2 linked regions of the Longimicrobium sp. genome follow. The protein of the gene in region 1 binds, or shares a complex with, the protein of each later gene. Links are inferred from orthologs where the notes say so. Each region holds a gene or a part of one and is shown on either strand. Other genes may lie near its edges.

What was found.
Region 2: the proteins of secY (region 1) and secA are in contact, whole or in part, in a crystal structure (PDB 3DIN), measured with the Thermotoga maritima proteins. The link is inferred for Longimicrobium sp. from one-to-one orthologs. Residues at the interface, in WP_004081795.1 of Thermotoga maritima: Glu108, Gly109, Glu110, Glu111, Ala236, Glu237, Arg238, Arg239, Ile240, Thr241, Ile242, Gln243, Tyr244, Ala245, Arg246, Arg247, Val248, Thr249, Gly250, Arg251, Arg252, Val253, Tyr254, Gly256, Ala257, Ser258, Thr259, Tyr260, Leu261, Pro262; in WP_004082002.1 of Thermotoga maritima: Glu261, Ala262, Arg263, Lys300, Ala301, Arg302, Thr303, Ile304, Ile305, Leu323, Tyr324, Asp325, Pro326, Val329, Ser330, Tyr333, Ile336, Lys340, Phe345, Val349, Glu363, Phe364, Tyr374, Ser375, Gly376, Gly377, Glu393, Ile395, Thr482, Ser483.

Annotation. Positions count from the first base shown.
Region 1 is NZ_DATBNB010000430.1:734-6,735, reverse strand. What follows is about bases 1,856-4,670. They hold secY (preprotein translocase subunit SecY), read left to right. Parts: upstream 1,856-2,507; coding sequence 2,508-3,833; downstream 3,834-4,670. Other genes in these bases: map (type I methionyl aminopeptidase), read left to right, coding at 4,574-4,670; VIB55_RS11680 (adenylate kinase), read left to right, coding at 3,945-4,577; rplO (50S ribosomal protein L15), read left to right, coding at 2,048-2,506; rpmD (50S ribosomal protein L30), read left to right, coding at 1,858-2,055; rpsE (30S ribosomal protein S5), read left to right, coding at 1,856-1,865. In the rest of the region: rpsH (30S ribosomal protein S8), read left to right, coding at 1-149; rplF (50S ribosomal protein L6), read left to right, coding at 160-699; rplR (50S ribosomal protein L18), read left to right, coding at 753-1,130; more of rpsE, read left to right, coding at 1,143-1,855; more of map, read left to right, coding at 4,671-5,323; rpmJ (50S ribosomal protein L36), read left to right, coding at 5,451-5,567; rpsM (30S ribosomal protein S13), read left to right, coding at 5,600-5,980. UniProt on the Escherichia coli protein: The central subunit of the protein translocation channel SecYEG. Consists of two halves formed by TMs 1-5 and 6-10.
Region 2 is NZ_DATBNB010000456.1:4,736-8,866, forward strand. Bases 1-3,859 are described here. They hold secA (preprotein translocase subunit SecA), read left to right. Parts: upstream 1-383; coding sequence 384-3,659; downstream 3,660-3,859. Other genes in these bases: nadD (nicotinate-nucleotide adenylyltransferase), read left to right, coding at 1-364. UniProt on the Escherichia coli protein: Required for protein export, interacts with the SecYEG preprotein conducting channel.

The sequences.
Region 1 (6,002 bases):
GTCTGCGCAAGTACGTGGGCGTCGAGGAAATCCCCCGGGTCCGCAACGGGCTGGGGATGGCGCTGCTTTCCACCTCGCGCGGCGTGATGACCGATCGCGACGCCCGCGCGGCCAAGGTGGGCGGCGAAGTTCTCGCCTACGTCTGGTAAGGGGGACGACATGTCGCGAATTGGAAGAAGGCCGATCCCCGTCCCCGCGGGCGTGGACGTTACGATCGATGGCAACACCGTGCGCGTGAAGGGCCCCCGGGGCGAGCTTTCGCGCACCCTGCACTCCGACGTGATCGTGCGCCGGCAGGACGGCGAGATCCTGGTGGAGCGCCCCTCCGACGAGCCGCGCTTCCGGGCGCTGCACGGCCTCAGCCGCACGCTGGTGGCCAACATGATCGACGGGGTGACCACCGGGTTCACCAAGACGCTCGAGATCGTGGGTGTGGGCTACCGCGCCGAGACCAAGCCCTTCGGGCTGACGCTCTCGCTGGGGTACAGCCACCCCATCGAGTACAAGGCTCCCGAGGGCATCACCCTGCGGGCGGCCACCCCCACCGTGGTCGAGGTTTCCGGGACCAATAAGGAAGTGGTGGGGCAGGTGGCGGCCGAGATCCGGTCGCTGCGCCCGCCCGAGCCGTACAAGGGCAAGGGCGTGAAGTACCAGGGCGAGGTGATCCGCCGCAAGGCGGGCAAGGCGGGCGGCAAGTAAGCCGCTCCGCCCCCGAACCGGCGAATCATCGCATAGTCACTTCAGAGGAACCAATGTCTGGAACGAGAAAGGTCAAGACGCGCGAGCAGCGCCGCGACCGCCGCCACCGCCGCGTACGCGGCAAGGTGAACGGCACCGCCGAGCGCCCGCGTCTGGTGGTGCACCGCTCCCTCAACAACGTCGAGGGACAGGTGGTGGACGACGTGGCCGGCCGCACGCTGGTGGGGCTGAGCACGCTCGACGCCGACCTGCGCGGCAAGCGCGAGGGGATGTCCAAGACGGAAGCCAGCCACGCGGCCGGCAAAGCGCTGGCCGAGAAGGCGCGCGAGGCGGGCGTTACGCACGTGGTGTTCGACCGCGGCGGCTACCTGTACCACGGCCGTGTCAAGGCCTTCGCCGAGGGCGCCCGCGAGGGCGGTCTCGAGTTCTAAGGGAGCTTACGAATGGCTGAGAACAGACAGGGCGGCGGTGGTCCGGGCGGCGGACGCTCCGGCGGCGGACGTCCGGGCGGCGGCTTCGGCGGCGGCCAGGGCCGCGGCGGGTTCGGCGGCGGCCAGGGCGGCGGCCGCGGGCGCGGCGGTCCGGGCGGCGGCGACGAGCGCGGCGGCCAGGGCGGCGGGCGCGGCGGACGGGGCGGCGGCCAGCGTGACGGCCGCGGCGGCGGGCAGGCCCGCGAGTCGGAGTTCAAGGAAAACGTGGTGCACATCAACCGCGTCGCCAAGGTGGTGAAGGGCGGACGCCGCTTCAGCTTCACCGCGCTGGTGGCGGTGGGCGACCAGGCCGGCAAGATCGGCATCGGCACCGGCAAGGCCAACGAGGTGTCCGAGGCCGTGCGCAAGGCGCTGGAGTCGGCGCGCCGCGCCATGGTCAAGGTGCCCATCCGCGAAGGCACCGTGCCCCACGACATCGTGGGCGAGCACGGCGCAGGCCGGGTGCTCCTTCGCCCCGCTGCGCCCGGCACCGGCGTGATCGCCGGCGGACCGGTGCGCGCGGTGCTGGAATGCGTGGGGGTGCACGACATCCTCACCAAGTCGCTGGGGAGCAACAACCCCTTCAACATGGTGCTCGCCACCCTCGACGCGCTGCAGGGTCTCACCACCCGCGAGCAGCTGGCGATGGAGCGCGGCGTGCCCGTCGAGGCGATCGGAGGCGGCCGTCATGGCTAAGCTCAAGATCACGCAGACCAAGAGCTACTCCGGTGCCCCCGAGGGGCAGCGCCGGACGCTCCGGGCCCTGGGGCTCAGGCACCAGCGCTCGGTGATCCAGGAGGACAACGCCGCGATCCGCGGGATGATCTTTCAGGTCCGGCACCTCGTGAAGGTCGAGGAAACGGACGGGCAGGAGAACAATGGCTGACCTCAGCAACATGCGGCGGCCCGAAGGGTCGCACCGCGACACCAAGCGGCTGGGCCGCGGCACCGGGTCCGGCACCGGCAAGACGGCGGGCAAGGGGCACAAGGGCTCCAAGGCGCGCGCCGGCCACCACGGCCCCGGCGGCGGCAAGCCCGGGTACGAGGGCGGCCAGATGCCCATCCACCGCCAGCAGCCCAAGCGCGGCTTCACCAGCCTGAACCGCGTGGAGTACCAGGTGGTGAACCTGTACCAGCTGGAAACGCTGGAGGGCGAGGGGCCCATTACCCCCGAGACCCTGAAGGACCGCGGCCTGATCGGGCACGCCGGCCGCCCGGTGAAGGTGCTGGGCACGGGCGACCTGACCCGCAAGGTCGAGATCACGGCCCACAAGTTCAGCCAGTCGGCCCGCGACAAGATCGCGGCGCTGGGGGGAACCGTTCAGGAGATCGGCTGAAATGGCCAACCCCGTAGTTGCCCTGTGGCGCATTCCCGAGGTGAAGAGCAAGATCCTCTTCACCCTCATGTGCCTGCTCATCTACCGGATCGGGGCCCACATCACGGCGCCCTGGATCAACGTGCCTGCCCTGCGTGAGTACGCGGGGCAGCTACAGGGGACCGCCTTCGGCATCTACGACATGTTCGTGGGGGGCGGCCTGTCGCGTGCGACGGTGTTCGCCCTGGGGATCATGCCCTACATCTCCGCCAGCATCATGTTCCAGCTGCTGGCGGCGGTGGTGCCCTCCGTCGAGAAGATGCAGAAGGAGGGCGAGGACGGACGCAAGAAGCTCACGCAGTACACGCGGTACGCCACCGTGGTGCTGGCGATCTTCCAGGCGTACGGGTTCGCGATGTTCATCGAGACCCAGGTGCCGGCGGCCGTCACCAACCCGGGCTTTCCCTTCCGGCTGACGATGATCCTGACGCTCACCACGGGCGCGGTGTTCATCATGTGGCTGGGCGAGCAGATCACCGACCGGGGCATCGGCAACGGCATGAGCCTGCTCATCTTCTTCGGCATCGTGGAGTCGCTGCCGTCGGCGCTGTACGAAACCGGCCGCCTGGTGGGGCTGGGGCAGGTGAACATCTTCGCGATCTTCGTGCTGATCGCCATGATGCTGGCGACCATCGCCGGCACCGTGGCGGTGACCATGGCGGCGCGCAAGATCCCGGTGCAGATCCCGCAGAAGGTGATGGGGCGGGGGCGCATCCGGCAGGGGCAGAAGTCGTTCATCCCGCTGCGCATCAACATGGCGGGGGTGATGCCCATCATCTTCGCGCAGTCGATCATGATCGTGCCGGCCACCCTGCGGCAGTTCACGCAGGCGGAGTGGGCGCGCACGGCGGCGGGGTGGTTCGCGCTCAACACGATTCCGTACTACGTGGCGTTCACGGTGCTGATCGTGTTCTTCACCTACTTCTACACGGCGATCATCTACAACCCCGTAGACATCGCCGAGAACCTGAAGAAGCAGGGCGCGTTCGTGCCGGGGGTGAAGCCGGGCGCGCGCACGGCCGAGTACATCGACTCGGTGATGTCGCGCATCTCGCTGCCGGGGGCGCTGTTCCTGGCCGCCATCGCGCTGATCCCGTCGGCGGTGCTGAGCGCCTTCGGCGTGGCGACGCTCAGCCGCGTGCTGGGCGGCACCGGCCTGCTGATCGTGGTGGGCGTGGCGCTCGACACGGTCCAGCAGATGCAGCAGCACCTGCTGCTGCGCCGCTACGACGGCTTCATGAAGAAGGGCCGCGTGAAGTTCCGCGGCCGCCAGCAGCGCTACATCTGACGGCAAGGTACCCAGTATCCTAGTGCCAAGTGCCTGGTCGGCGTGACCGGGTACTTGGCACTCGGCACTTGGTACTCGTTCAAGGACCGACCCGTTACCGGAACCGACTGAATGGATCTCGTTCTCCTTGGCGCCCCGGGCGCCGGCAAGGGCACGCAGGGCGCCCTGCTCGCCGAAACGCTGGGCACGCCCAAGATCGCCACGGGCGACATGCTGCGCGACGCAGTGCGCCAGGGCACCCCGCTGGGGGTGCAGGCCAAGGCCGTGATGGACGCGGGGAAGCTCGTGTCCGACGACATCGTCCTGGGCCTGGTGCGCGAGCGGCTTTCGCGTCCCGATGCCGAGGGCGGCGCCATCTTCGACGGCTATCCCCGCAACGTGGCCCAGGCCCGCGCGCTCGACGGGCTGCTGGAAGACCTGGGGCGCGGCATCGACGCGGTGGTGTACCTGGAGGTGGACGACGACGCCATCGTGCGGCGGATGAGCGGACGTCGCACCGACCCGGAGACCGGGGTGGTGTACCACGTGGACCACAACCCGCCGCCGGCCGACGTGGCCGGCCGGGTGGTGCAGCGCGACGACGACCGCGAGGAAACGGTGCGCCACCGGCTGGAGGTGTACCGCGAGAACACGGCGCCGCTGGTGGAGCACTACCGCGGCGCCGGGGTTCCCGTCCACACCCTGGACGGGTCGCGCGCCATCGACGCGGTGCAGGCCGACGTGCTGGGGGTGCTGGGGCGGTGATCCACCTCAAGTCGGCGGCGGAGATCGACACCATCGCCCGCGCGGGGGCCATCCTGGCCAGCCTGTGGCGGGCGATTCCCGACCGCGTGGCGCCCGGGGTGAGCACCGGCGAGCTGGACCGCTGGGCGGAGTCGTTCATCCGCTCGCACCCGGGTGCCGAGCCGGCGTTCAAGGGATTGTACGGCTTTCCCGCCACGCTGTGCATTTCGGTGAACCACGAGGTGGTGCACGGGATCCCGTCGTCGCGGCGCGTGCTGCGCGAGGGCGACATCGTGAGCGTGGACTGCGGGGTAAAGCTCGAGGGGTTCTACGCCGACGCCGCGGTCACCCTTCCCGTGGGGCCGGTGGCGGAGCCGGTGGCGGAGCTGCTGGAGCTCACCCAGCTGGCGCTGGCCCGGGGGATCGCCGAGGCGCGCCCCGGCAGCCGCCTGGGCGACGTGGGCGCGGCGATCCAGGAAGTGGCCGACGGGGCGGGGTACGGGGTGGTGCGCGAGCTGGTGGGCCACGGCGTGGGCCGCCAGCCGCACGAGGAGCCGCAGGTGCCCAACTTCGGCGTGCGGGGCAAGGGCCTCAAGCTGCTGGAGGGGATGGTGCTGGCCATCGAGCCCATGTTCAACCTGGGCACGGCCACGGTGCGTACCCTGCCCGACCGGTGGACCGTGGTGACGGCCGACCGCAAGGTGTCGGCGCACTTCGAGCACACCGTGGCGGTGACGGCCGGCGGGCCGCGGATCCTTACGATCTGAACACGTGTGACGAGTATCCGGCACGGACGCCCTCTGGCGTCCGCGCCGTTCCAAGCCTTGCGGAATCGCCGAAATCTGGTTACGTTCTCAGGCTTACGTTCTTTCAGGATACACAGGCGAGGCGAACATGAAGGTCCGCGCGAGCGTGAAGCCGATCTGCGAGCACTGCAAGGTGATCAAGCGGCGGGGCGTCATCCGCATCATCTGCAAGAAGAACCCGCGGCACAAGCAGCGCCAGGGCTAATCCCAGACTCGGCCAGACAGGAGAACAGCAGGATGGCTCGTATCGCAGGCGTCGATCTTCCGCGTGAAAAGCGCGTAGAGATCGGCCTTACGTACATCTTCGGGATCGGCCGCGCCACGTCGCGCCGCATCCTGGGCGAGGCGGGGATCAACCCCGACACGCGCGTGCACGCCCTCAACGACGAGGACGTGAACAAGCTGCGCCGCATCATCGACGCGAACATTCGCGTGGAGGGTGCGCTGCGCTCGGAAGTCTCGCGCAACATCAAGCGCCTGATGGACATCGGCTCGTATCGCGGGCTGCGGCACCGCCGCGGGCTGCCGGTTCGCGGGCAGCGCACGCACACCAACGCGCGCACCAAGAAGGGCCCGCGCCGGGCCATCGCCGGCAAGAAGAAGCCGGGCAAGAAGTAATCGTGCAGCGCCCGGCCTTCGT
Region 2 (4,131 bases), on another replicon or contig:
CCTGGAGCTGCGCAGGCAGGGCCCGTCGTACACGGTCGATACGCTGCGGGAGCTGCGCGCGCGCGAGCCCGCCGCCGAGCTGTTCTTCATCACCGGCGCCGACATCCTGGCCGAGCTCCATCGCTGGCGCGAGCCCGACGAGGTGCTTCGCCTGGCCACGCTGGTGGTGGTTTCGCGGGCGGGCGAGGCGCTTTCGCCGTCCGGGGGCGCCGCGGCACGGGCCGTGGAGATCACCCGCGTGGACGTTTCGTCGACGCAGGTCCGCCGCCTAGCCGCGGCGGGCAAGAGCATTCGATACCTGGTTCCCGAGGCCGTGCGCGCCGTCATCGAGCGCGAGCGGCTGTACCGGGACCTTTCCCATTGATCAGGCTGAAGGAACGCAGATGCTGAAGAGCCTCGTACACGCCGTGTTCGGCACGCGCCACACGCGCGAGCTGAAGCGGCTGCGGCCCGTCGTGGAACAGATCAACGCCCATTTCGAGCGGCTGAAAGACGTGTCCGACGACGAGCTGCGCGGGCAGACCGCGCGCTTCCGCGAGCGCATCGCCGAGGCCACGTCGGAGGTGGAGGCCGAGCTGGGCGACCTTCGCGCCCAGCGCCGCCAGTCCGAGGACGCCGCCGAGCGCGAGGCGCTGTCGCAGGCCATCGGCGACGCCGAAAAGCGGCTGAACGCCGAGCTGGAGGCGGTGCTCGACGAGATCCTGCCCGAGGCGTTCGCAACGGTGAAGGCGGCGGCGCACCGGCTGGTGGGCTCCGAGGCGCAGGTGACGGGGCGCACCCTGAGCTGGGACATGGTGCACTACGACGTGCAGCTGATCGGCGGCATGGCGCTTCACCACGGGCGCGTGGCCGAAATGGCCACTGGCGAGGGGAAGACCCTGGTGGCCACCCTGCCGCTGTACCTGAACGCGCTGGCCGGCCGCGGGGCGCACCTGGTGACGGTGAACCCGTACCTGGCGCAGCGCGACAGCGAGTGGATGGGGCACCTGTACGGGTTCCTGGGGCTCACCGTGGGGTGCATCGACCTTCACGAGCCCAACACCCCCGAGCGCCGCGCCGCCTACGGCGCCGACATCACCTACGGCACCAACAACGAGTTCGGCTTCGACTACCTGCGCGACAACATGGTGCACGAGGTGGGGCAGCGCGTGCAGCGCGGCCACCACTACGCCATCGTCGACGAGGTAGACTCGGTGCTGATCGACGAGGCGCGCACCCCGCTGATCATCTCCGGCCCGGTGGGCACGGGGACCAACGCGGCGTACGCCCGCTACAACCCGTCCGTGTCCGACCTGCACCGCCGCCAGACGCGGCTGGTGAACGAGCTGATCGCGCAGGCCGAAAAGGACATCGAAGGGGGCGACACCTACGCCGCGGGCGAAAAGCTCTTCCTGGCCCGCCGCGGCTCGCCGCGGAACAAGCGGCTGCAGAAGATGCTGAACGACGACCCCGGCCTGGTGAAGGTGATCGGCAAGGTCGAGCGCGACTACATGATGGACAAGCGCGTCCACGAGTTGGAGGAGAACCTCCTGTACTCCATGGACGAAAAGGGCCACACCATCCACCTGACGGACCAGGGGCTCGACGTGCTGGCCCCGGACGACCACGACGCCTTCGTGGTCCCCGACATCTCCGAGGCGGTGCACCGGGTGGAGCTGGACGCCTCGCTTTCGCTGGACGAGAAGCGCGACCGCAAGGACGAGCTGGAGCGCGAGTACGCCGACAAGAGCGAGCGCATCCACATCATCCACCAGCTGCTCAAGGCGTACACGCTTTTCAACAAGGACGAGCAGTACGTCATCCAGAACGGCGAGGCGATGATCGTCGACGAGTTCACCGGCCGCATGATGCCCGGCCGGCGCTGGAGCGACGGGCTTCACCAGGCGGTGGAGGCCAAGGAAGGCGTGGCGGTGAAGGCCGAGACGCAGACGCTGGCCACCATCACCATCCAGAACTACTTCCGGATGTACGACAAGCTCGGCGGCATGACGGGCACCGCCGAGACCGAGGAGGGCGAGTTCCACCAGATCTACGGGCTCGACGTGATGGTGATCCCCACCAACCGTCCCGCCCAGCGCCAGGACCGCCACGACCTGGTGTACAAGACCAAGCGCGAAAAGCTGAACGCCATCGTCGAAGAGGTGCGCCGGCTTCACGCGATGGAGCTGCCCGTTCTCGTCGGAACCGTGAGCGTGGACACCTCCGAGACGCTTTCGCGCATGCTGAAGCGCGCGGGGGTGCCGCACGAGGTGCTGAACGCCAAGTACCACCAGCGCGAGGCCGAGATCGTGTCGCTGGCGGGGCAGGCGGGCGCGGTGACCATCGCCACGAACATGGCCGGCCGCGGCACCGACATCAAGCTGGGCGAGGGCGTCACCGCCCCACGCACCATCGCCTGGCTCAAGCAGCGCGGGGCAGACCTCAAGGCGCTCAGCACCTCGCCCGACCCGGCCACGGTGGTGGACCTGACCACGCAGGCCGACGACTTCGAGGTGGAAACGGGCGGGCTGCACATCATCGGCTCCGAGCGGCACGAGTCGCGGCGCATCGACCGGCAGCTGCGCGGACGCGCGGGGCGCCAGGGCGACCCGGGCGCGTCGCAGTTCTTCCTGTCGCTGGAAGACGACCTGATGCGGCTGTTCGGCTCCGACCGCATCGCCTCGATCATGGACCGGCTGGGCGCGGAGGAGGGCGAGGTGATCACCCACCCGTGGATCACCAACTCCATCAGCGGCGCGCAGAAGCGCGTGGAGATGCAGAACTTCGAGGCGCGCAAGCGGCTGCTGGACTACGACGACGTGATGAACCAGCAGCGCGAGGTGATCTACGACCTGCGCACCTTTGCCCTGGAAGGCGGCGAAGAGCTGAAGGGCGAGGTGTGGGAGATGATCGAGCGGGCGCTCCCGGTGGTCGTCGACGAGTACGCCCCCGCCGGCGCGGCCACCGAGGAGTGGGACGTGGCGGGGCTGCGCCAGCGCCTGATGCTGGACTTCATGCTCACGGCCGACCGGCTTCCGGCGAACGAAGGCGATGCGCCGGGCTTCGCGGGGCGCGCGGAGCTGGACGACTACCTGGTGGAGGCGGCGCGGGAGCACTACCACGACAAGCTGGACCGCTTCGGCGAGGCGGCCGACGCGGTGCTGCGCTTCGTAGTGCTCAACACGATCGACGAGAAGTGGAAGGACCACCTGTACGACCTGGACCACCTGAAGGCGTCGATCGGGTTCCGGGGATGGGGGCAGAAGGACCCGCTGCTGGAGTACAAGAAGGAAGCGTACGACATGTTCGAGGACCTGATGACGGACCTCTACCAGTCGGCCGCGCGCTTCGTGTACCGGGCGCAGCTGGCGCCCATGGCGCCGCCCCCGCCGCCGCCGCCGATGACCTTCTCCGGCCCCGCCGCCGACGCGGAGCTGGGCGTGGCCGACGAGGCGCGGGAGCGCGACGAGCAGCCCGCGCCCGCGCCGCCGCCGCCGCCCCGCCGCGCCTCGCTGGGCATCAACCCGTACACCGCGGTTCCGCCGAAGCCACGGGAGATGCACACCAACCGCGAAGAGCCGGGCGCGCCCAAGCCCGCTCCCACCCCCGCGGTAGGGCGGAACGAGCCCTGCCCGTGCGGAAGCGGCAAGAAGTACAAGAACTGCCACGGCAAGGCGTAGGGCAGGGAATCGGGCCACCGAACGGGGGCCCGGAGCGGAATGCTCCGGGCCCCCGTTCGCACTTTCGCACTTTCGCACTCCCGCACTCACGCACTCACGCACCTGCCCGCAGGCGGGAAAAGTGGCTGGTGTGGAAGGCGGGCGGTGATTACATTCGGGATGTGTTCGGGTGGCCGCACGGTGCGGGCGCCTGGCGAAACCCCGGTCCCGGAGCCGCGTGCATGGTCACGATCACGTGTCCCATTCCCCCCGCCTTCGTCAGCATCAAGCACTGGCCGGAGTCCGAAAAGCCGCGCGAGCGGCTGCGGTCGCAGGGGGCCGAGGCGCTGTCTGCCCGCGAGCTGCTGGCGCTGCTCATCGAAACGGGGGAGCCCCCCCGGCGGGGCCGGCCGCCGCGGTCGGCCATGGACCTGGCCGGCGACCTCCTGAACTGGTTCGCGCCCGAAGGCGGCGACGAATCGCTGCGGCGCAT